Regions from separate parts of the Halobacillus shinanisalinarum genome, predicted to be linked through region 4. Evidence: riboswitches for the same ligand, from Rfam matches in the RefSeq annotation. Region 4 holds a riboswitch; each other region holds the start of a gene.
What was found. Region 4 has a riboswitch for S-adenosylmethionine ahead of metE (5-methyltetrahydropteroyltriglutamate--homocysteine S-methyltransferase). Riboswitches for the same ligand answer to the same signal wherever they lie in the genome.

Region 1 (5,757 bases), 2.4 Mb from region 4:
CTTCATCTATGCTAGTAATATTTTTAGAATAAATACCCATTGGTTCAATGTGAATACCACCTAAGTTCGCAAAATCGTAACCATTTTCCTCCTCCTGTGTTTGAAGATAAGGAATGTGTTGGAAATAGTTGGCATCTATAATCCCTTCTGATAAATCACGGTTAGGCAAAATATAGTCTTGATATTCTTCAATCTTCAGGGTAATTCCTTTTTCTTCAAGCATCGGCTTTGCCTGCTCAAGAATTTCAGAGTGTGGCACACTTGTAGCCCCTACAATAATTTCTGTTTGACCTTCTCCACCTTCACTGTTATTACCGGATGAGCTCTCTTCTTCAGAAGAACCACATGCAGCAAGAACTAAAATAAACAAAACGGCTAAAATACTAGACCATATCTTTTTCACTTTCTCCATCCCCTTTATATATAAATTATCTTTTATCCAATCTACGGGATATAAAGTCACCGATAAATTGGAAGATGAAAACAATAATAACAATTAAGATTGTACAAAATAACACCACATCAAAGTCACTACGCTGAAAACCATAGAAATAAGCAAAGTCACCGAGCCCGCCGGCCCCGATCACACCAGCTACGGCTGTATAGCCAATTAAAGCGATGGCTGTGACAGTAATACCTGAAACAAGCGCTGGCATTGACTCTGGAAGCAAAACTTTAAAGATGACCGTCGAATATTTCGCCCCCATCGATTTAGCAGCCTCAAGTACACCTTTATCCACTTCTTTCAATGCAATCTCTACCAGTCTTGCATAGAAAGGCGCTCCACCTATAATTAGAGCAGGCAATGCCGCTTTTGGACCGCGGATCGTTCCCATAAGGAAGTCGGTAAAAGGAAATAATAGCAGTATTAAAATAATAAACGGTATGGCTCGAAACACATTTACTACTGAGGCAGTGACCCAATTTAAAGCCCTATTTCTCCAAATTCCCCGGGCCCTGACAAGTATAAAAGTAGACCGAGGATCAGCCCGAGAATAAAAGTTCCTGCAACAGAAATAATCGTCATATATAATGTTTCGTTCGTTGCCGTGATCATTTCTTCTATCTTCACGTTAGGAAATAGGTTATTAAACATTCGGATTCACCTCCAATTGTACTGAGGTAGTTCCAATGTAGGCAATAGCCCGGGCGATTTCCTCTTTTTCCCCATTAAATTGGACAAAGAGTGTTCCATATGCTCCTTTTTGTGTCTGAGTTATTTTCCCGTGAAGGATATTGATATCCACATCAAATTCTCTAGACAATTCACTGATTAACGCCTGATTTGTACTTTCACCAACAAAATGAAGTTTGATAATTTCACCAGTTTTATACGTTTCATTAATAAGTTCGAGTGAATCTTTCCGGTCAGGATCACCCATTACTTGATCAACGAAACGCTTGGTTACTTGTTGTTTTGGATATAAAAATACATCTAATACATCACCCGACTCGACGACATGTCCTTGTTCCATTACAGCAACGCGGTGACATATTTTACGGATTACGTGCATTTCATGAGTAATCAGTACAATCGTTAATCCAAGTTTATTATTAATATCCACAAGCAAATCTAAAATGGAATCAGTTGTTTCCGGGTCAAGCGCTGAAGTTGCCTCGTCACATAGCAGCACTTTAGGGTTGTTGGCTAAAGCACGAGCAATCCCTACACGTTGCTTTTGGCCTCCACTTAACTGGGAAGGGTAAGAACCTCCCCTTCCAGATAAACCAACAAGATCAATCAATTCGTTGACCCGACTTTTACGCTCCTCTTTTTTCATACCCGCTATTTCTAATGGAAAGGCAATGTTATCAAAAACAGTTCTTGACCATAGTAAATTAAAATGTTGAAAGATCATGCCCATCTCTTGCCTGGCCAAACGAAGCTTGCTCTTGCTCAACTTCGTCACATCCTGGTTTTCAATAGTGACATTTCCACCACTCGGCTCTTCTAAACGATTCAAAAGTCTAATAAATGTACTTTTCCCTGCGCCACTATAACCAATGACTCCAAAAATCTCCCCTTTTTCAATAGAAAGATCCATTTTATCTACCGCGCGAACGTCTTGATCCTTCGTATGAAAGACCTTAGACAAATCCTTAATCGAAATCAATATTATTCCCCCTCTATACAAAAAAACGCCTTTCTGTACGAGAACAGAAAGGCGTTTACACGTCTTGGTTGTCTGTTCTCTTATCTGCCAAAGTTTAACTTTGCAGGAATTGGCACCTTTTCAAGTTATCAAAACTTGACGGTTGCCGGGCATCAACGGGCCAGTCCCTCCGCCTCTCTGGATAAGAGATATATCATTTTAATTCATTACCACTTTAAGTTAGTCAAGCATCATAAACAGGATTTTAGCACCATGCATATCTACTGTCAACAAAAAAAGTCATTAAAAAATCCCTTCGTAAAAGAAGAGATGTTTTAATTGATTCTCTTCTCATCTTTCAAAGCTAAATGCTTTGCTGGAATTAGCACCGTGTTCTTTCAAACCGGTTGCTGGGCATCATAGGGCCAGTCCCTTAGCCACTCTGGATAAGTGAAGATGTCGCTATTCATTTAAGTGTGTGTTCAAAAAGTTGACGAATGAGAAACAAGAAGTTCGAGGCGCGAAAAGTTTTGAGGACCGCAAGCCGTATGCTTTTCATACGTGAGGACCGGAAAAACCGAGCAACGAAGAAATTCGCCGTTTATCATTTGGTGACTTTTTGAACATCCTCTTTAAGATTTATGTTAGCATGGTACTGCATTCTAGTCAATAGAACAAGAGGTGAATAGGCATGAAAAAAGCTATAGACTTTCAAATACCATATATAAACTCTAATAAAACGTACCAATTAAATAATGACCTTGGTAAAGTAGTCATCCTAACATTTTGGACCTCCTGGTGTCCCGACTGTGGGGTTGATTTACCAAAAAAAGAACAACTCTTTCAATCAATAGATCGTGAAAAAGTGAATATGCTAACAATTAATGTGCAAGGGCGCGAGAGAAATGATCAAGATGGTAAAATTTTCACTGACAAATTCCTCACTCAGCCAACCCTAGAAGATCATCATCGTAAAGTGTATGATGAGTACAACTGTGAAGGAGTACCAACTACTATTATTATTAATCGAGATGGTTACGTTACACACCAATTTGGTGACAAAGCTTCCTTTTTAACTATCGTAGAAGCGATTGGCACCTTAATTTAGTGTGAAAGCATCAGTAATGATTCAACTAACAGGACGTCCCTATATTCCCCTTCGAACCTAACGATGGAGCGTGGCAGTGAAGTTAACTTCAAATTACCGCCAAAAAGCTGCTGAAAAACTTTATTAGAGGAGGAAATCGTAAGTGCACCCTTGAGGTTGTTTTCGTGCACGAGTTTCATCCCCTCCCTTGTGATAGAAACATTAATAAACTCGGATCTATTGTCTTGAATCTTTAAAAACACTTTTCTCTTCTTCCATTTTGGGAGTAAATCTCTTCTGCTGTTCACCCGTTTGATCCATTCCTCTACCATTTCAACCAAAACAAGCCCCCTTAATAACTTTATTAAAGTTTTCGAGGTAAAGGGGGCTGAAACCTTCCTTTATTGAATAGAATCGTTCGTCATTTCCCGGGAAATCGGGCTATCTTTTTACATATTCTGATACTTTGCCAAGCATATGTGGTACCGAGTGAAAGGCATATACCTTTTCTATCACATGCCCACTCTCCATTATAAGCAGACAAGGAACACTTTCGATCTTATAGTCCTGCATCAGACCTGGATTGAGAGAGGCGTTTAATTCATAAAACAGTTCTGTTTGATACAAGTCTTCAATCGTATTTAACATTTTTCTGGCAACGTGGCAGGTTCCACAAAAAGGACTGTGAATAAATATGAGTGCTTCTTTCTTTTCGTGGAGTTGTTTTACTATATTTAATCGTTCTAAAGAAAGCAAGTTCTTCCTCCTAAATTAAGTAAATCGGCTTAACGTTGAAATGACGGCTAAGCAAGGCACGAGCCAATTCAGGCTCAGGAGTGGCTGCAACTTCTCTAAAAGCCTTATCAATATAAATGTGGATCGCATGTGGAAGTTCCTCTCTCAACTGCTTCCGAAGTTTATAGCCAGAATCGTCTTCATCTACCAGGATAAATACAGGACGGTGATCAAGGTTGTTATCAAGGATTAATTCCTCCATTCTCTCAACACCTAATGTACCGTGTGTACATATGATCTCAACAGGGTCCTTCAATACTTTGTTGAGCTTCTTTTTATCAGTAATTCCTTCAACGATTACAATTTTCTCTTCATTCAACCCTATCACCCACTATACAGAAGCAGACCATGCTGTGTTAGCATGGTCTGCACATGATTAAATATCAGTCTATGATCATGCAGGCAAAACCACAGGTTACCTTGCCTGTACCTTTTTCTAAAAAAAGTTCACCTAGTCCTCGTTGATCATTTCTTCATATTGTTCAGGAGACATTAGTTCGTCCATCTCAGAGGAATCGCCTGGTTCAACAACAATCATCCATGCTTTATCGTAAGGAGATTCGTTAACGAATTCCGGGCTGTCTTCAAGCTCCTCATTAATTTCTACCACTTTTCCACTTAGCGGCGCATATAATTCTGATACTGTCTTAACAGATTCAACACTGCCGAATGGCTCATCTGCTTCAATGTCATCGCCTACTTCTGGAAGTTCTACGAAAACAATATCCCCAAGTTCAGATTGTGCGAAGTCAGTAATTCCAATACGAACTTTGCTGTCTTCCTCTTTCACCCATTCATGTTCTTCAGAATAACGTAAGTCCTTAGGTAAACTCATACCTATCCCTCCAAATTTAAAATAATAAACAGAAATTATAAACATAAAAGCTTTGTGCTTTTATTTCCAGCTATTTGCTCACTGAACCCACGCTTCAATGAACTGATCTTCCTTAAAGCCGACGGTCACTTTTTTTCCATCTGTTACAATCGGCCGTTTAATTAACATACCATCAGAAGCAAGATACTGAATCATTTCTTTTTCTGAAGCATCCTTTAACTTATCTTTCATATTTAGTTCACGATATTTCTTCCCGCTTGTATTGAAAAATTTGCGGGCGGGGATTTCACTATGATTAATAAGTTCTTGAAGCTTGTCTTCATTAGGTGTGTGATCAACGATATGTACTGCTTCATAATCCAACCCTTGATCGTCCAACCATTTTTCAGCCTTTTTACATGTCCCACAATTAGGATACCAATAGAAGGTTAATGACACCTTTTCCCCTCCTTCATTCATGGTTGATTCTTATTCTACCACACTAATACTAAAAATATCATTCGATAGTTCATAATGAAAGCAATTCCTTTCAAGAAAAGCGAAAAAGTAAAGCCCTGACAATGAATAACTTCACAGCCAGGGCTTTCGTTATTTAAACAATATACTTTTGTTCATTAATAAGTGCACTGGCAATTTCACGTTTTTTAGCAATTACATTTGTAGGCGTATGGCGTGTCAGCTTACGTAAAGCACCAAGCATCATCCGTAACGAATCACCAGATTCTGCGGCGATTAATGTTTCTTTTGCGTGACCTTCTATTCGGTTGAATGCCTCCTGTACATACACTTGGGTGTAAAGAAGCTTTTGCTTGTTTTTATCTTCTCCTTGCTTCTGAATGGCTTTCTCTGTTCGTAGGATAGCAGACTCGATGTTATAAATTTCACCAGTAATATCCGCGATATTTACAAGTAGCTCTTGTTCATTCTCTAATTTCTCCCCGTATTTT
Region 2 (5,757 bases), 2.0 Mb from region 4:
ACCTTTTTACTTTTATAGTTATCCGCCAAAGTACCTCCCCCTCTAAGCGTCGCTTTTTTAACATTACGTTACCACATGAACAAAAAAACGAGAACAATAGATAAGATAATCTGACTCATTGTTTCAGCTAATCATCAGATTACCTTATAGTACTGCTGTTTTACTTTTTGTCTTACTGGGTTTCTACTAGAAGAGAGTTAATCATTTCTACGATTCTTAAGCATTGCTTTTATGCCCGCAATGTTGAGCCCTTGATCGATTAATCGTTTAATTTCTTTTAATTTTTTAATATCATTGTTTGAGTAAATACGCCAGTTCCCCTTATTTCTTCCTGGTTTAACAAGTCCTTGCTCCTCGTAATATCGGATTTGCCTTCCAGACAACAAGGTCAAATCTTTGACTACACTAATTGGAAAAGTTGCTTCATCATAAGGGATGTCGTTGTTCATACCCCCTTTCCCCCTTTTTTTATAAATAAGAAAATCATTTTAAAGTAGCGATGTGTGTATATACTTCTTTCAAATTAGAAAAGCCTAATGTTTGCATTTCACGGACACATTCGGCCCACAGTTTCGCTGTAGCGACAGCATCATGTAGAGCATGGTGCCTCTTGTCAATCTTAATTCCGTAATGAGCACAACATTCATCAAGTGTAAATAACCTTGACTCCGGTTCAGCTACTTCTGTCAAAAAAGATGTATCTATGATGCGGTGTTGAAAACTTTTCTTTAACGCCATCCAAGTTGCATGCTTCATAAATTGTTTCTCATGATTAGCATGATGTGCAACTAACGCATCACTCTTAATAAATTGATAGAATTCTTTCAACACGTCATGAAGCGTGGCCGCATTTTCAAGAATGTCTTTCGTTATTCCTGTCAAACGTTGAATTTCTTCGGAAGGGGCAGAAGCACTGTAAACAGGTGAATAAAAGGTTTCTTCCAGAATGCGATCCCCCTCCATCTTGACGGCGCCAATCGATAAAATCCGATCCCCCTTATACGGATAGAACCCTGTCGTTTCTAAATCAAACACAACCACTTTTAATTCATCAAATGTACTATCTAAGACATCTTTGGTTTTTAATTCACGCTGTAAATCTCTCATATAAGCAATCTTCTCTGGATCTGTTTGGCTTGATAACGATGTAAAGCCATCCGATCTCCCAGACAACTGTTTTATGAATTGAATCACCTGATCCATAATCATGGAGAGCACTCTTTTTCTACTATTGTTTTGGTTTCAGAAAAAAGCTTATGACCTCTTTTTATCACCTGTTTAAGTTCCTGTTTATTAACTCTTGATAAGGTATCAATCGGTATGAGCTGCACTTCTTTATAGCTCTTCGCATCTTTCCTAAAATACAGACGAAATTCAAGCAATTGTATAAAATCACCTTCAAATCCTTTAACAAATGGATAGATAGGCTGAAGCTCTTTAAACCGTGATAAAGTAGATGAACAACCTATCCTCTCTTTTAAAGCTAACAACCTTATTGCATTTACATAAGGAAAAAAAGCTGTTTGTTTTAACTGAATATTCCCTGCCTTTTCTCCATGCTGCTCTGGAAGCAATTGACCGAACACACCTACTCCTTTTTTTATAAAATCAACATTCTCCACTAAGCGAAGATAGAGCTCCGGCTGATGTTGTAGGATTGTAAATGCCTTATTCTTTAATTTGTTTAAATAGTCTGCCTCTCCAATTAACACACGAGAATCAAACAGGGTTAAAAAATGACGCAGGGATTGCCAACTAGCTTCCGTTAACCAATCTAAAATTTGTACTTTCCAAGCATGAATGGACTGGCACCAAAGTGGATTGGATGCCATTACCATTCCTTCACATCGTTCATAGCCGACAAGGGTTAAACCGTGGCTAATTTCAGCCCCTAACGTCAGGAAATAAGTTTGGCAATTATCACTACTATCATAGATAATTCCATGGTCTTGATCACTCCAAACTGACTGTTCAAACCTTCCCGCACTTCCCATCAGAAAAAAAGCAAAGGGAGCAGGGGGATCCCCACACTCCCCTCGAACTTTCTCCATAGCCACTTGAACCGTTGCCTTAATCAGCTCATCGTGGAATAAGTTTAACCTCCTATGGTCAGTCGAAACAGCATTCAGATTCCGTACACGCCATTGTCTTAATTCTACATAACTTTTCAACACTCGCATCAATCCTTTGTTTCGATTAACAGCGTTTTATCTTAAGCACCTGTTTGATTCGAATTCGGTTGAGGGATGCTCTCTGGGTAGCCATAACCACCGTGCTCACTTAAATCAAGGCCGATTATTTCTTCTTCCTCTGATACACGAAGCCCACCCATCACTTTCTCCATTACTTTTAAGATGATGAATGCGACAGCGAACGCATAAAGTCCGCTACTAACAACACCTAACACCTGTACACCAAGCTGGGCAAATCCACCACCATAGAATAAACCCGCCTGCCCAACGGTTGCTAATTCAGTTGTTGCAAATAGTCCATTTGAAAGTGTGCCCCATACACCGACCGTACCATGAACAGATAAAGCAAAGATAGGATCATCAATTTTCTTCTTATCAAAGAACTTCATACTGAAAAAAACAATAAACCCACCAATCAAACCAATAATAACAGCCGCCCAAGGTTCAACAAATCCACAAGAGGCAGTAATAGCAACAAGCCCTGCTAAAGCTCCATTTAGTGTTGTCGGAACATCCGCCTTGCCTGTGACAGCCCAAACAACAAGCATAGCACCAATTGCACCTGCACCAGCTGCTAATTGTGTATTGAGGGCAACATAACCAAAAAAGGCATCAGCTACACCAAATGTGCTCCCTGCATTAAATCCAAACCAACCTACCCAAAGAATAAGTACACCTAATGCCGTAAACACCTGGTTATGTCCGGCAATTTCATTCGAAGAACCATCTTTATTATATTTACCGATACGCGGCTTTAAAATAATTGTAGCAGCGAAAGCGGCCATAGCTCCCGTTAAATGAACCACAGTCGAACCAGCAAAATCTTGCTTTCCATGCTCAGCTAACCAACCGCCTCCCCAAATCCAATGGGCGATAACAGGATAAACCAAAATAGAAAACAGGACTGCAAAAATAACATAAGCGGATAATTTTGCACGTTCCGCAAAACCACCGAAGGCAATCGTCATGGCAATTGCAGCAAATGCCAGCTGGAAAAAGAAGTCTACAGAACCAGCTAACCCTTCCCCGATCGTTGTCGCATCACCGTAAAAGAAATTAGAAAACCCTATGAATGCATTTCCTTCCCCGTATATTAGTCCATAACCTACAGCCCAAAAGACTATCGATACAATTCCTATGGTAAAAACTGTCTTGCCGGCAATATGACCAGCGTTTTTCATTCTTGTTGATCCTGCTTCGAGTAAAATAAATCCACCTTGCATAAATAACACCAAAACCGTACAGATAACAATCCATAAGTTATTCATTAGAAAAATCTCATCCATTATAATTCTCCTCTTTTGTGTAATATTTATTAACATTGCTTGTTAGATATTAATTTACCAGTATCAAAATATTCGCACAACTAATCTGTCAGATTATCTGACATAGTATTTTTAGAAGAAAAAAAGACCCATCCGATTAGAGTACGATCTTTCAGCGAAAATACTGATGACTGAACGGCTTAGCTAATTAAAGGCGTTATCCAATACACAGTACTTCTACACATGATTGTGATTTAAATCCATTGCTGTTGGTGAAGTAAGCTAAGTTAGTAACCCCGTTTCCTTTGCTACACAACAGTACCCACCAAGGTCCAATGGCATTCGCTACTTTGTTCATCTCAGGAGCAAAGGGAATCATAAATAAACTGCATTATGATTCCTAAGGTGCCCTCCTAAACGAAATAATGATTGTTTCCTTGGCAGCTTATTAATAAGACAACAAAAAAGGCAGCATCTGACCAAAATAAATTTGGCAGTGCTACCTTTAGTTATCTGGTAGTCACTTAATATAATTTTAAATCTCTTCTTATCTATCAAGCACAAGGAGTTAACGCAGTACTATGAATAGTCTGTTGCCGGGGTTACGTTGGGTCAAGTCTCTCCACCCCTCTGGACAAGAAATTATTCTATTTGATTACAGAAAAATATACAGCAGTTAGCTACTGTCATTAAACAAAAAATTTATATGTATCCACTTTAAAGCCTTTTTTTCTTAGTGTTTTAATCGGATTTAAAAAATTATTAAAATTTTTGAATATTCCCTTGATTCCTTGTTTTTTTTCGTGTAGTGTAATTCGCAACCACCAACCATAAAATATCACGTTCAAGAATAACGAAAAGACACAGGTCGCAATGAATCGACCAACAACACTTAAAGCTAATCCTGAAAGTAAAGTAAATACCTTCTTACTTTGTTTTTAAGTTGGTGTAGATCATTCATTAACAAAAAATTATATATTATTCACTTATCAAGAGAGGTGTAGGGACTGGCCCGATGAAACCTCAGCAACCACTGGTTTAACCAGTATGGTGCTAATTCCACCAAGTTTTTTGAACTTGGGAGATAAGAAGAAGGATAGGGTATCGTAAAGTCTTCTTCTTAAGAAGGCTTTTTTATTTTATCTAAACGTACATGTTCAATAATTGACGACTTACCATTCGATAGCTTTGAACAACTTCCATATTTTTTATAAAAAGGAGAATGAAGATGTGTACCTCTCATACGGAGACGAAATTAGTTCATACCGGTAAAAATAATGCAGACTCGACAGGAGCCATTAGTGCTCCCGTCTATTTTTCTACGGCCTATCAACACTCGGGCATTGGTGAATCAACAGGCTTTGACTACTCCAGAACAGGTAATCCCACAAGGGCGATCCTTGAACGCTCCATTGCAGAAATCGAACACGGTGAGGCGGGTTTCGCTTTCAGTTCAGGAATGGCCGCTATTCAAACTGCCTTGTCCTTATTTGGACATCAAGATGAAATTCTCGTTTCCGAAGACTTATACGGTGGAAGTTATCGCTTGTTTGAACACCTATCCGATCAGTACGGACTGCAATTTCAATACTGTGATAGTCAGCATCTATCCAACCTAGATCAGTATATAACTGAAAAGACCAAAGCCGTTTACATCGAAACACCCACAAACCCGCTTATGCATGTGGCTGATATTCCTGCAATCGCTAGAATTGCAAAAAAATATAACCTTCTGCTCGTCGTAGATAACACGTTATATACGCCAATTCTACAGCAACCTTTACTAGAAGGTGCAGATATCGTCATTCATAGCGCAACGAAATATCTAGCCGGTCACAATGATGTTTTGGCGGGGGTACTTGTCGCTAAAGATCCTGACATATGTAAAAAGTTAGCGACCTATCAAAACACAATTGGCGCTGTCCTCTCCCCCTTCGATTCCTGGCTGCTTATGAGAGGGATGAAAACTCTGCCTTTGCGGATGAATCAGCATGAGAGAAATGCGAAGTCAGTCGTTTCCTTTTTAGAAAGCCATCATGCTGTCACACATGTCTTCTATCCTGGCCGTGGTGGCATGGTTTCCTTTCGCCTCGAAGCTGAGAACTGTATTGACCCTTTTTTAAGAAATCTCAACATCATTACCTTTGCAGAGAGTCTTGGGGGTGTGGAAAGCTTCATCACGTATCCAGCGACTCAAACCCATGCCGACATCCCTGAGGAAAAGCGAAAACACTACGGGGTTTGCAACCGCCTCTTGCGCTTTTCAGTTGGAATTGAACATATCGCTGACCTGCTAGACG
Region 3 (5,757 bases), 210 kb from region 4:
AATCGTGGCTAACCCGACATTTTGACCGACAATATAGTACACATTAAACAGCACCAAACAAGTGACTAGTACTTGCAAAGTTTTGCTGTTATATCTTCTCCCCAGCCATTCAGGAAGTGTGGAAACCCCGCCGAACTTCTTGCCATATTTCCAAAACTTCTTAGCAAACAACAGCAGGGCGATCCAGCCAGCCCCAAAGCCACCCAGCGTGTACCATAGTACGGAGACTCCATGCTCATAAGCTAATCCAGGCACACCGATAAACAAGTTGGCACTGGCGAAGCTTGCTGCATAGCTAGCCCCTACCAGCCATGGACTTACTTTCCCTCTTGCCGTTGCAAAACCGTTCATCGATTTACTATGCTGGTTCCCCTTTTTTCCAATCCACGTCACAAAAACAAAGTACAGAGCTAACAGGCTGACTAGTGTCCATAATAGTGGTCCCGTAACGAGTTGCATTAGTTGCGCCCCCCTTGGGTAGATTTTCCATAGCTATGATTCCAAATGAGTAAACCAATTCCCCAGAAAACAGCTAATGCGATCCAATAGATTGTAAACATATGCCTCTCTCCTTTTCTCTAATAATAAAAATTCTTCTGTACCGCAACATCTTACAGGACCATATAAAAAAGCCCCTTTCAAAAGAAAGAGGCTGAAATATGTACTGCTTCAACCTCTTATCTTCCAGACATCAATCTGTCTGTTGGAAGTAGCACCGTTCCCCTTGTAGGGTGGTTGCCGGGCGTCATAGGGCCAAATCCCTCAGCCAACTCTTGATAAGAGCGAATTCGTTATAAAATTAGTTCAAATAATCTGATAAAAAGCATCATAGCAGAGGTAGGAATTCCCTGTCAACACTAACATTAGCTTCAAATTCCGAATCCGCAGTTGACATACACTTCGCTTTCCATGGGCGGCCAGCGAGCCTCCTCGAACGTCACTACGTTCCGTTCTGCGGGGTCTCCCTTTGGACGCTGTTCCCATAGGAGTCTTCGTGTATGTCAACTACTAATATGAAATACCATTTTTAACTTAAATGATTAGAATTCTCTTAACCTGCACCACCGCAGGGTAAATTGCAGAATATTTTCAAAGTAGTGATTGACACCTTTTCGGATATGCTGTATATTTTTCATCAACTTAATATTTAATGATATTTCTTATCCCGAGAGGTGGAGGGACTGGCCCTTTGAAACCTCGGCAACAGACTGCATCAAGTACTGTGCCAATTCCAGCAGGCGGGAACGCTTGAAAGATAAGGAAGAGCTCTCATACATGTACGGTTATCAGCCTCTTCTTTTTCTTTTAAAAGAAGGGGCTTTTTCATGTAACTGAAGCTTATTTACATAAAGTGAGAACTTAAGGAGGAATCACAATGAGGAAACAAATGATCTTAAATGCTTTTGAAATGAACAGCGCGATGCACAATTCTCACGGACTATGGAAGCATCCGAGAAATGAGCGTCACCGCCGCTATAAAGACTTAGATTATTGGATGGACTTAGCGAGATTACTAGAAAGAGGCAAATTTGATGCCGTCTTCCTTGCTGATGTGCTAGGAATCTACGATGTTTATAAAAAAAGTAAAGACCCATCAATTCGTGATGGATTGCAAGTGCCATTAAATGATCCCGCCCTTGTGATCCCGGCGATGGCCAGTGTGACCAAGCATCTATCGTTTGCGATGACGGTGAGCACCACTTATGAAGCTCCATTCGGAAACGCCAGGCGCTTCTCCACCCTCGATCACCTGACAAAAGGGCGAGTCGCCTGGAATGTTGTGACCTCTTACTTGCCAAATGCCGCACGTAACTTTGGGCTTGAAAATATGATCAAACACGACGAACGTTACGATATCGCCGATGAATACCTTGATGTATCCTACAAGCTCTGGGAGACAAGCTGGGAAGATGACGCATTTGTAGAAGATGCCGAAAACAACACACTAGTTGATCCGGAGAAAGTTCATGAAATTAATCACGAAGGAAAGTACTTTTCCGTGGAAGGTCCGCACTTAAGTGAACCATCCTTACAACGGACACCTGTCATCTATCAAGCCGGCACATCCGAACGAGGACGTGAATTCGCCTCCAAACATGCCGAGTGCATCTTTGTCGGAGGACCGACACCTGAGCGAATTCGCTACTATGCTGATGATATTCGCAAGCGGGCCGAAAACCATGGACGGAATCCAGAAAACATTAAAATCTTTTCTTTTCTCAGCGTGATTGTTGGCGAAACGACTGAGGAAGCGGAGCGGAAGTTTGAAGAATACGCGCGCCACTGGAGCCCGGACGCCGCCAAAGCACAGTACGGAGCAAGCGGCTACGACATCGCCGAATATGAAGAAATGGATCCCGACCTTCCATTTGAATACACGAAGTCTACAGAAGGCGGACACTATAAAGCGGCAACACTAACTAAAGATGCCCCTAAAAAACTAACTGTCGGCGAAGTGCTTAACCGATTTGAATCACCAGATCGTAACAGTATTATCGTAGGAAATCCGAAAGAAGTCGCAGACGCGATCCAATTCCAGTTTGAAGAATCAGGCGTAGACGGTTTCAACTTAAACCATCTAGTAACGCCTGGGGATCTGGAAGATTTTGTGGACCTGGTAATACCGGAGCTGCAAGAGCGTGGGTTGTATAAGAAAGATTATCAAGATGGTACGTTGAGGGAGAAGCTGTTTCCGCATGGAGAAAGTGTGCTGCCTGAGGATCATCCAGGGAGTCGATATAGGTATTCGTTTACTTAAATGAATGAAGTCCCTGTTCCTTCATACAACAGGGAACAGGGACTTCATGAATACACTAACCTATACGATTTCCTCCGAAAAAATGAGGTCACACCGTGTTACGTTCTAACTGTTCTTCCATTTCTTCCTGTTCCGAATCCGACAACTTGACGATTGAAAATCCGATCCCAGCATAAATCATCGATAAAATAGGAACAGTAAAATTCAAAATCGCATAAGGGGCGTATTCAAAAGCATGAACGCCTAATGTTCCAAGGATAAATACGCCACAGGTATTCCAGGGGATAAAGACAGATGTTAATGTCCCGCCGTCTTCCAAAGCGCGCGAAAGATTTTTGGAGTGGAGCTTTTTCTTTGTATAGACTTTGGCATACATTCTCGCTGGAACAACGATGGAAATATATTGTTCCGAACAGGTAGCATTTGTCGCAAAGCACGATAGAATTGTTGTTGGTACGAGACTTCTCGCAGATTTTGCTAATTTCAAAATTTGATCAACAATCACTTTTAACATTCCTGTATTCTCCAGAATACCTCCAAACGTCATGGCAACGATGGTCATGGACACCGTGTACATCATGGAATCCAGACCGCCACGGTTAAAAAGGTTATCCACCATTTGATTGCCTGAATCAATGGCAAAACCCGCCTGAAGTGTCTGAACTGTATTACTCATGGCATCGCCCTGGATAGCGATTTGACATAAAAAACCTAATAGTATACCAGCTATAAGTGCAGGGACTGCAGGAACTTTCCGAATTACAAGCAGAATTACAGCTAATGGAACAAGAAGCAGCCACGGGGAAATCACAAAGTTTTCATTCATAACCTTCATGGTTTGTTGAATATTTTCCATATTGACGGATTCCGAACCAAACCCTCTCCCCAAGAACCAATACACCCGAGAGCAATGATTAAAGCTGGAACAGTGGTGTACAGCATGTGGCGAATATGTTCAAATAAATTCGTCCCCGTTAACCCTGAAGCAAGGTTCGTTGTATCCGATAATGGGGACATTTTATCGCCAAAATAAGAACCGGAAATAATAGCACCCGCAACCATTGGTGCAGAGATTCCCATGCTGACCCCTATCCCCATGCCGGCTACTCCGATGGTTCCCATGGTGGACCAGGAACTCCCAATTGCAAGGGCCACAACAGCACAAATGATTGTAATCGCTACCAAAAACATGGACGGCGTAATAAGTTTTAACCCGTAGTAGATCATCGTTGCCACAATACCGCCACCAATCCACACTCCAATCGTAAGTCCGACCAACATGATGATGACGACAGCAGGTAGAGCTAGCCGTATACCTTTATACATGCTTTCTTCAATTTCGTTCCAGTTATAACCACTTCTCCAGGCAATGAAAGCCGCTACGGCTGTTCCGAAAATTAAAGGGATATGAGGGCTTCCTTCCAGTACAACGATCGTAACAAGCATAGCGACAATCATAAGAACCAGTGGGATAATTGCAAGTCCAAACGTCATTTCTTTTTTACGTGTTTCCACCATACTGATCCCCCTTTTTTAAAATTTTTCGAAAATGGAAGTTGCAAAAGTTCAGCTTCTTCTACTGATCTAACGTCTTTAATATCGTGTGAGCCAGGATCTCAATCCCAGAAAAAATAGCTTTCCGATCAAATGTCATCTGCGGATGGTGGAGACCAGGCTTTAGATTCGCCCCTAACCCTAGCATCGTTGCTTTTAAATGGGGACGATTAATGGTATAGAAATGAAAATCATCTCCTCCAGATGTCACGAGGGGGGCCATCGTATGTTCATCTCCGAGGACCTCTTTAATCGCCTCTCCCATATACCCTTGAGCTTGACTGTCAGTCTCTGCAGCCGGCACATAGTCCATAACTCGAAGCGTAATAGGAAGGTTGTAGGCTTTTTCCACAGCTTCAATTTTCCCTTCTACCTGTTCACGAAGCTGCTGAAGAGCCTCATTGGATTGCGCGCGTAAATCGAGGCTGAATACGGCAGACCCTGGAATGATATTTGGATTGTTCCCTCCAGCTTGAAATTTGGTTACTTTGGCTGAATAAGGGATCATCGGATCAAGGTAAATCCCTTTCACTAACTCCACAATGGCGGAACCAGCTTCAATGGCATTGACTCCTAAATGCGGACGTGCCCCATGTGTATCTTCACCTGCAATTTTCCCTTCCATAAACAGTCCCGCACCGTGAATGATGGCCGGTGAAGCTTGGCCACCTTCCATTTCCTGCACTGGCCTCAAGTGAACTCCATACAAATAATCAACATCATCAACTACACCATTTTCAACCATCCTTAATGCACCATTTCCTGTTTCTTCAGCAGGTTGAAAAATAAATCGAACACTTCCCTTTGGAACCCCTTTCATAAGAAGCGTAAGCAGGACTCCAACGGCCATACTCATATGGGCATCATGCCCACAGGAATGATTAGCCTGGAAAACTCCCCCTACTTCCTGCCAAAGGGCATCCATATCCGCACGTACCGCTACAACCGGCTTACCGCTGCCGATTTCAGCAATCAGTCCGGTTGAGTCCGGAAAAGTTGTAACCTTTACTCCTTTTTCCTCTAGTACTTGTTTAATATAAGTTGTCGTATTTTCTTCTTTCCAGCTGACTTCAGGATTTGTATGAAGATGGTCAAAAACGTTATGGATGTCTGGTTGGATCGTTTCTACAATCTGCTTCACCATCATTTATAGCACCTTCCCGAATAAAATCATCATGGTTCCGTCCGTTTCTCTTAGTCCATAACCATAGTAACCATTCTTCAAAAGCTGCTTTTGCTGCTGATAATCTTCGACTGCTACTGCTGAATATGTACGCCCGTCTATGGTCATGTCCCTTCGTAAATCTTTGTAGAGCACATACCGTAGTAGGCCGCCATACATGCCTTTGATTTGTGCAATCATCATTCCTTGAGCCAATTTATCTTTCAAGCTTGGATAATTTGTAGGAAAAACGGTACAGCAAAGATATCGGTACTCATTCGAA
Region 4 (5,757 bases):
TCACAGGTTTTTTTGTTAGAGATTGAGCGTAGGTAATTTCTTTTACTGTCATCGGTTTTGTGAGAGATACATCTCCATAAATGACGGGAGGTTTGACGCATCGGGAGCCGTATGATTGGACCCAACCATATCTCGTAAATGCAAACCCATCCAGTTTTTCTCCAAAGAATTCGACCATATCGTTGCGTTCAAACTCTCCATGTATGAGTACATCGAGCCCGATTTCCTCCTGGCGTTTTATCCATTCGTAAGTGTTCTCTTCAATAAACGATTGATAATATTCATCAGACCATTCCCCTCTTCGCCATTTCAGCCGTGCCTGACGAATTTCTTTTGTTTGTGGGAGACTACCAATCGTTGTTGTCGGCAATAGCGGAAGCTCGAAATAATCTTGATGTATTTTCTGGCGACTGGAATAGTGGGTTGAACGTTTTGGTTCAATATCTTTCCATAACTCTACTTCCTTTTGAACGTCTGCTTGATTTCTACTGGAAGACTTCCATAGTAATTCAATACACCGTGTACGTTCTTCTATATTTTTTTCAATCGTATGCCTACCATCATTTAGCCCTTCTGCTAACACTGTCACTTCTTCAAGCTTTTGGTCAGCGAATGACAGCGCATTTTTTATGACAGGGTCCAAGTCCTGTTCGGTGGTTACAGTTACTGGAACATGTAACAAACTGCAAGAAGGCTGTACGATAAGTCGATCTTTTTCAACTTCCGAAAGGAGATGTTCAAGTTGTGCGTATTTTGTGTCTAAATCTTCACTCCAAATGTTTCGGCCGTTAATCACCCCGGCAGCCAGATATTTATCTCTAGGGAAACCGTGCTTCTTCAATGAATCTAGATTGGCTCCCTCATCATGGACAAAATCAAGGCCTATCCCGGCAACTGGAAGGGAAACGACCTCCTTGTAATGATCAACGGATTCAAAATACGTTTGGAGAAGGATCTTTAAACTTGAAACACCATTTTGCATAGAGTCATATACTTCTCTAAATAACTGTATATCATCTTTGGTCATCGGCGTTGTTAGGATAGGTTCGTCCACCTGCACCCATTCGGCACCAGCTCTTTCTAGCTCATGAAGAACTTGTATGTATAGGGGGACAAGTTTTTTCAGCAGATTTTTAAATTCCTCTTTCTCATAACCCTTCGCCAATTTCAAAAATGAAACAGGACCCAGTATAACCGGCTTTCCTATGATTCCGAGTTTTTCTTTAGCTTCCAAAAAGTAATGTAACAGCCGATTCTCCGTTAGTGTTGGCTGGGCATCCGATTCAATCTCAGGCACAATGTAGTGATAATTTGTGTTAAACCACTTTGTCATTTCAGATGCCACCGCTTCATCATTACCTCGAGCGATATCAAAATACAATTCTATTGGCACTTCCCCACCCTTGTGTTGAAAACGGTCAGGTATAAAACCAAACATAACTGCTGTATCAAGCACATGATCATAAAGACTAAAGTCACCAACAGGAATGAGATCAATACCGATGTCCTGTTGCTTTTGTAGATCGTTTGTACGCAAATTCTCCATTTCAGACAAAAATTCACTTTTAGTTAAGTTTTCTTTCCAAAACTGTTCTAGGGTTTTTTTCCACTCTCTCTTTTCGCCTATTCTTGGATAACCAATCGTTGAACTTAATACTTTCGTCATCTTCATTCCTCCATTTTAAGTTTTGTAGACTAATAAAAAAATCTCCCTTTTTAAGAGAGATGGTCATGCAGCATTGGCAAATTCAAACTGTGGAAACAGCCTGAACACGTTACGCTCATAACACCTCCCTATACCTCGTAGGTTTAGTGCATTGTCTCAGGCAGGTCTCCTGACTCCATGATCTTCACTCCCCTGCGCCTTCCCACCCTTTTCTAACAAAAAGATAGTGACACTTCTGCAGGTAGCTACCATTTACAGTGGCGGGACCGTGCCGGATTTTCACCGAGCTTCCCTTTTAAGTTGAATAAGTTACAACACCTGAGTAATCAACGGTATTTAGTTTTCTATGCATGTATGTGTATTGAAATAAGAAAAAGCCTCTCTATATTTAGAGAGGCTTACACATACGCACCCCTCTTATTTCCCAAAGCATTTGCTTTGCTGGAATTAGCACATTATCAACGACTAAACGCTGACAGGTTGCCGGGCATCATAGGGCCAGTCCCTCCGCCTCTCTGAATAAGAGTTTTAATTTAGTTGGTTAAAGGCATACTAGCATGAGGTGAGATAACTGTCAATGTTTTCTGACAAAGATAAAATATAGTTCGCTTTCCTTAAATGATGTCATTATATAGTAAACCCTCATCAAACTGAATAATTTTCAGTCTCTCTGTATTTTTTATGAAAATACTTTTGTACATCTCTTCTCCCTGTTCATTTTCAAAAAGGGCCACGCGTTTATGCGAGTTATCCTCCATTATTTGAATCGAATGCGTTTCTAAATTAATATGTTTTTGCCAAATAGACTTTTCTTCAAATTCTTTTAGATTCTCATGATTAGCTGATCCTGTTTCTGTTTTTACTGTGTTTTCATTTGCCTTCACCCCATCGTTGCCTCCACAAGCTGCAAGGAATAGCATACTCAGCGCAATCAAGATTGTCTTTTTCATTTAAAACATTCCTCCTTCACATTTACCTTCTATGTTAAAAAATGATACTGATAGTTTCCTTAGAATAAACTAAGAATTCGATGAGAAACTTTAGGTCTAAGTGACGATTAGTGCTTTCACGGGGAGTCTCCTCTGCTTAAACAGAAAGCTATCCTGATAAAGAAAGGGACTTTTTTTCTGCTTCAACTATAGACATTTATCAGATAATGTTTTACTATATCCCCTTGTACTTTTAAAACATACAGCAAAGGGGTGTAACAAATGACCCGTTTACAAGTTTCAAGAAACATTGTTTTAGCTGTTTTTATGATTTCAACATTTGCAGTAGGAATGACAGAATATGTCGTAACCGGATTGCTCACTCAATTTGCTTCAGATCTTAATGTAAATGTTTCAACAACCGGCTTACTCTTAAGTGTCTATGCAATCAGTGTTGCTGTTTTTGGTCCTCTCCTACGAATGATTACGATTAAAGTTCCGCCTAAACCCTTGCTTATCAGTTTGATGGTTACCTTTATCATGAGTAATGCAATGGCTGCGATGGCTCCGAATTTCGAGATATTGTTGCTTTCAAGGCTATTCTCAGCAGCGATGCATGCCCCATTTTTTGGACTCTGTATGTCCATTGCCTTTACTATCTCCAAGCCAGAAAAACGCCCAAGTGCGATCGCAGCTGTCCAAGGCGGCCTTACGATTGCCATTATGCTCGGTGTTCCTTTTGGATCGTTTATTGGAGGTGTTTTGGACTGGCGTTATGTATTCTGGTTCATTGTTTTACTTGGTATAATTGCACTGATTGGTCTCGTATTGGTTACACCTAATCAGAAACCTGCAGTTGCACCAAAATTACGCGAAGAACTTCGTATTTTTAAAAATACAAATGTTTTACTTGTGCTTGCGATTATCGTCTTTGGATTCTCCGGCGTTTTTACGGCGTATACCTTTATAGAGCCAATGCTTCGTGAATTTGCTGGCTTTGGGGTTAGCGGTATCACCACGGGGTTCTTTTTCTTTGGGCTCGGTGCCGTTATTGGGAACTTTGTTTCTGGTAGAATACATCCTAACTTCTTAACAGAACGCCTAATTCTAGCTTTAGGCATTTTGGCAGCCGTTTTAGTACTATTCACATTCCTTCTTCCATTTTCAATTCTAGCCTTTGTTATGTGCTTTTTATTTGGAGCAGGAACGTTCGGCACAACGCCTATTCTTAATTCCAAGATTATCCTGGCAGGCACCGAAGCCCCTTCATTGTCAGGAACCATTGCAGCATCGATCTTTAATTTAGCCAATTCTATTGGTGCAACACTCGGCACAATCTTCCTGGACATAGGAACAGGTTTTACGTTAATCACGCTTATTGCAGCCGGGATGATCACATTTGGAATGATTCTAACTATCATTACCCATAAGGTAGAAGATAAATCCCTTTTCTCAACTGCAAAAGGCTAGGCCAATCAAGGTCTAGCTTTTTCTTAATGATCTAAAAAGTCCAATCCAACTTGTGCTTATACAGTAAAATTGAAACGAATCATACAAAACAGTTGACTAACATACTATACGGGGGTATTGTATAAGTATAAGAAAGTGCTTTACCATTTGCTAATGAAGACTCTGAATCTAAGTAATTTTAAAGGAGGATGAAGATGATGCGTAAAAAAATGATAATGGGAATGATTCTACTCATCTCTGCATCGCTGTTAGGCGCATGTACTAATGAAGAACAGGGCCAGCCGGAAAATGAGGAAAACAAAAACATGGAATCCAGTTCTGATGAACATAAAGACATGAACCATTCCAGCTCAGGTGAAGTCCCTAACGATTTAAAGGCAGCGGAGAATCCAACCTATGAAATTGGAAGTCAAGTGATGATCAAAACAGGTCACATGAAAGGAATGGAAGGTGCTGAAGCAACCATAACCGGCGCCTACGATACGATAGCCTATGTTATTTCTTACACACCGACTACTGGCGGGGAGCGAGTTGAAAACCATAAATGGGTGATTCATGAAGAAATTGAAGACGCTGGAGAAGAAAAGCTGGAACCTGGAACAGAGGTTACGTTGAATGCATCGCATATGAAAGGAATGAACGGGGCCACGGCTGAAATTGAATCTGGTCAGCAAACAACGGTATATATGATCTCCTATACTCCAACTACCGGCGGTGAGAAAGTAACGGACCATAAATGGGTAACAAAAAGTGAATTATCTGCTGAATAATGTTTAAAAAATGGAATATTTTTCACACATTAAAAGAGCTTATACCTTAACGGATAAGCTCTTTTAAATTTACAGGAGGAACTCTTTCTATTGCTGTATAAACGTTTCAGGCATGACAACAGCAACTACCGTACCTTTTGCACATAAGGAGCCATTTGCAAATATTTCTGTAGAGACCTCCCACTTTTTTGGATGAATCTCTTTTACTATACCCACGGCTTTTAAAGCAACCCCATTAGGTGTGGGCTTCATAAAGGAAATATTTAACGATGCCGTAACAAACCGCGGCGTTTCCTGTCCATCTCCTGGTTCATATCCATTTTGTCGATGTAATGCTAGTGAAGCCGACCCTGTGCCATGACAATCAATTAGTGACGCAAGCATCCCCCATATACAAAACCGGGCAGGGCCATATGTTCAGGGAGCGGTGTATATATGGTGACCGTTTGATCACCCTGCCACCCCGTTCTGAAATGATGGCCATCCTCATTCAGCCTCCCACACCCATAACACCAAGCAAAGTCTTCCGGGTATTCATCTTGTATTGCATGTACTACTTTCTCTTTCATCGATTTCCTCTCCTTTAGTGTCCAGTTAATTAAATTATTCCGTTGAATATGTAACCATTTCATCAAAAAGGGATCTTTTTTAAAGAAAAATGTTCTTTATACTTATTTCTACTCCACCGCTGGTTCTCCCTGCAAAAAGAATCCTCTCTGTATCAAATAGACAAATAATGTAAACAGTAAGTGTAATGATTTAGGATAAGGTGGTTTTTATGGGAAATTCAAAGGATGTACAATTAACAGCAACAGAAATCGGAATTATATGGTCGTTATATCAATTTAAAACGATGATGGTAAGAGTTCTTGAACACCTTTTGGAAAAGTCAGAGGACAAAGAGTCAAGAAAAATACTGACC

Region 1: linked by a shared signal. The riboswitch ahead of MUO14_RS04720 (methionine ABC transporter ATP-binding protein) and the one ahead of metE (5-methyltetrahydropteroyltriglutamate--homocysteine S-methyltransferase) in region 4 are both predicted to bind S-adenosylmethionine.
Region 2: linked by a shared signal. The riboswitch ahead of MUO14_RS02705 (methionine biosynthesis PLP-dependent protein) and the one ahead of metE (5-methyltetrahydropteroyltriglutamate--homocysteine S-methyltransferase) in region 4 are both predicted to bind S-adenosylmethionine.
Region 3: linked by a shared signal. The riboswitch ahead of MUO14_RS17600 (LLM class flavin-dependent oxidoreductase) and the one ahead of metE (5-methyltetrahydropteroyltriglutamate--homocysteine S-methyltransferase) in region 4 are both predicted to bind S-adenosylmethionine.

What each region holds. Positions count from the first base shown of each region.
Region 1 covers NZ_CP095074.1:886,618-892,374, forward strand. Annotated here, with positions in the region: gene MUO14_RS04710 (MetQ/NlpA family ABC transporter substrate-binding protein) at 1-403, opposite strand, end outside; partial or broken gene MUO14_RS04715 (methionine ABC transporter permease) at 429-1,096, opposite strand; gene MUO14_RS04720 (methionine ABC transporter ATP-binding protein) at 1,089-2,114, opposite strand; SAM riboswitch class I at 2,192-2,302, opposite strand; SAM riboswitch class I at 2,442-2,546, opposite strand; gene MUO14_RS04725 (TlpA family protein disulfide reductase) at 2,785-3,201, shown strand; gene MUO14_RS04730 (hypothetical protein) at 3,198-3,521, opposite strand; gene MUO14_RS04735 (thioredoxin family protein) at 3,622-3,936, opposite strand; gene MUO14_RS04740 (toprim domain-containing protein) at 3,947-4,294, opposite strand; gene gcvH (glycine cleavage system protein GcvH) at 4,427-4,810, opposite strand; gene MUO14_RS04750 (arsenate reductase family protein) at 4,889-5,248, opposite strand; gene MUO14_RS04755 (acyl-CoA dehydrogenase family protein) at 5,403-5,757, opposite strand, start outside.
Region 2 covers NZ_CP095074.1:499,551-505,307, forward strand. Annotated here, with positions in the region: gene MUO14_RS02680 (MerR family transcriptional regulator) at 1-29, opposite strand, end outside; gene MUO14_RS02685 (MerR family transcriptional regulator) at 198-449, opposite strand; gene MUO14_RS02690 (exonuclease domain-containing protein) at 484-1,209, opposite strand; gene MUO14_RS02695 (DUF294 nucleotidyltransferase-like domain-containing protein) at 1,206-2,180, opposite strand; gene MUO14_RS02700 (ammonium transporter) at 2,213-3,478, opposite strand; SAM riboswitch class I at 4,002-4,098, opposite strand; SAM riboswitch class I at 4,441-4,548, shown strand; gene MUO14_RS02705 (methionine biosynthesis PLP-dependent protein) at 4,686-5,757, shown strand, end outside.
Region 3 covers NZ_CP095074.1:3,554,331-3,560,087, reverse strand. Annotated here, with positions in the region: gene MUO14_RS17605 (sodium:solute symporter family protein) at 1-459, opposite strand, end outside; SAM riboswitch class I at 675-783, opposite strand; SAM riboswitch class I at 1,158-1,262, shown strand; gene MUO14_RS17600 (LLM class flavin-dependent oxidoreductase) at 1,376-2,758, shown strand; partial or broken gene nhaC (Na+/H+ antiporter NhaC) at 2,847-4,276, opposite strand; gene MUO14_RS17590 (M20 peptidase aminoacylase family protein) at 4,335-5,453, opposite strand; gene MUO14_RS17585 (GNAT family N-acetyltransferase) at 5,460-5,757, opposite strand, start outside.
Region 4 covers NZ_CP095074.1:3,343,686-3,349,442, reverse strand. Annotated here, with positions in the region: gene metE (5-methyltetrahydropteroyltriglutamate--homocysteine S-methyltransferase) at 1-1,666, opposite strand, end outside; cobalamin riboswitch at 1,809-2,003, opposite strand; SAM riboswitch class I at 2,081-2,192, opposite strand; gene MUO14_RS16610 (hypothetical protein) at 2,281-2,616, opposite strand; gene MUO14_RS16605 (MFS transporter) at 2,878-4,065, shown strand; gene MUO14_RS16600 (YdhK family protein) at 4,260-4,835, shown strand; partial or broken gene MUO14_RS16595 (PaaI family thioesterase) at 4,923-5,404, opposite strand; gene MUO14_RS16590 (DUF3231 family protein) at 5,614-5,757, shown strand, end outside.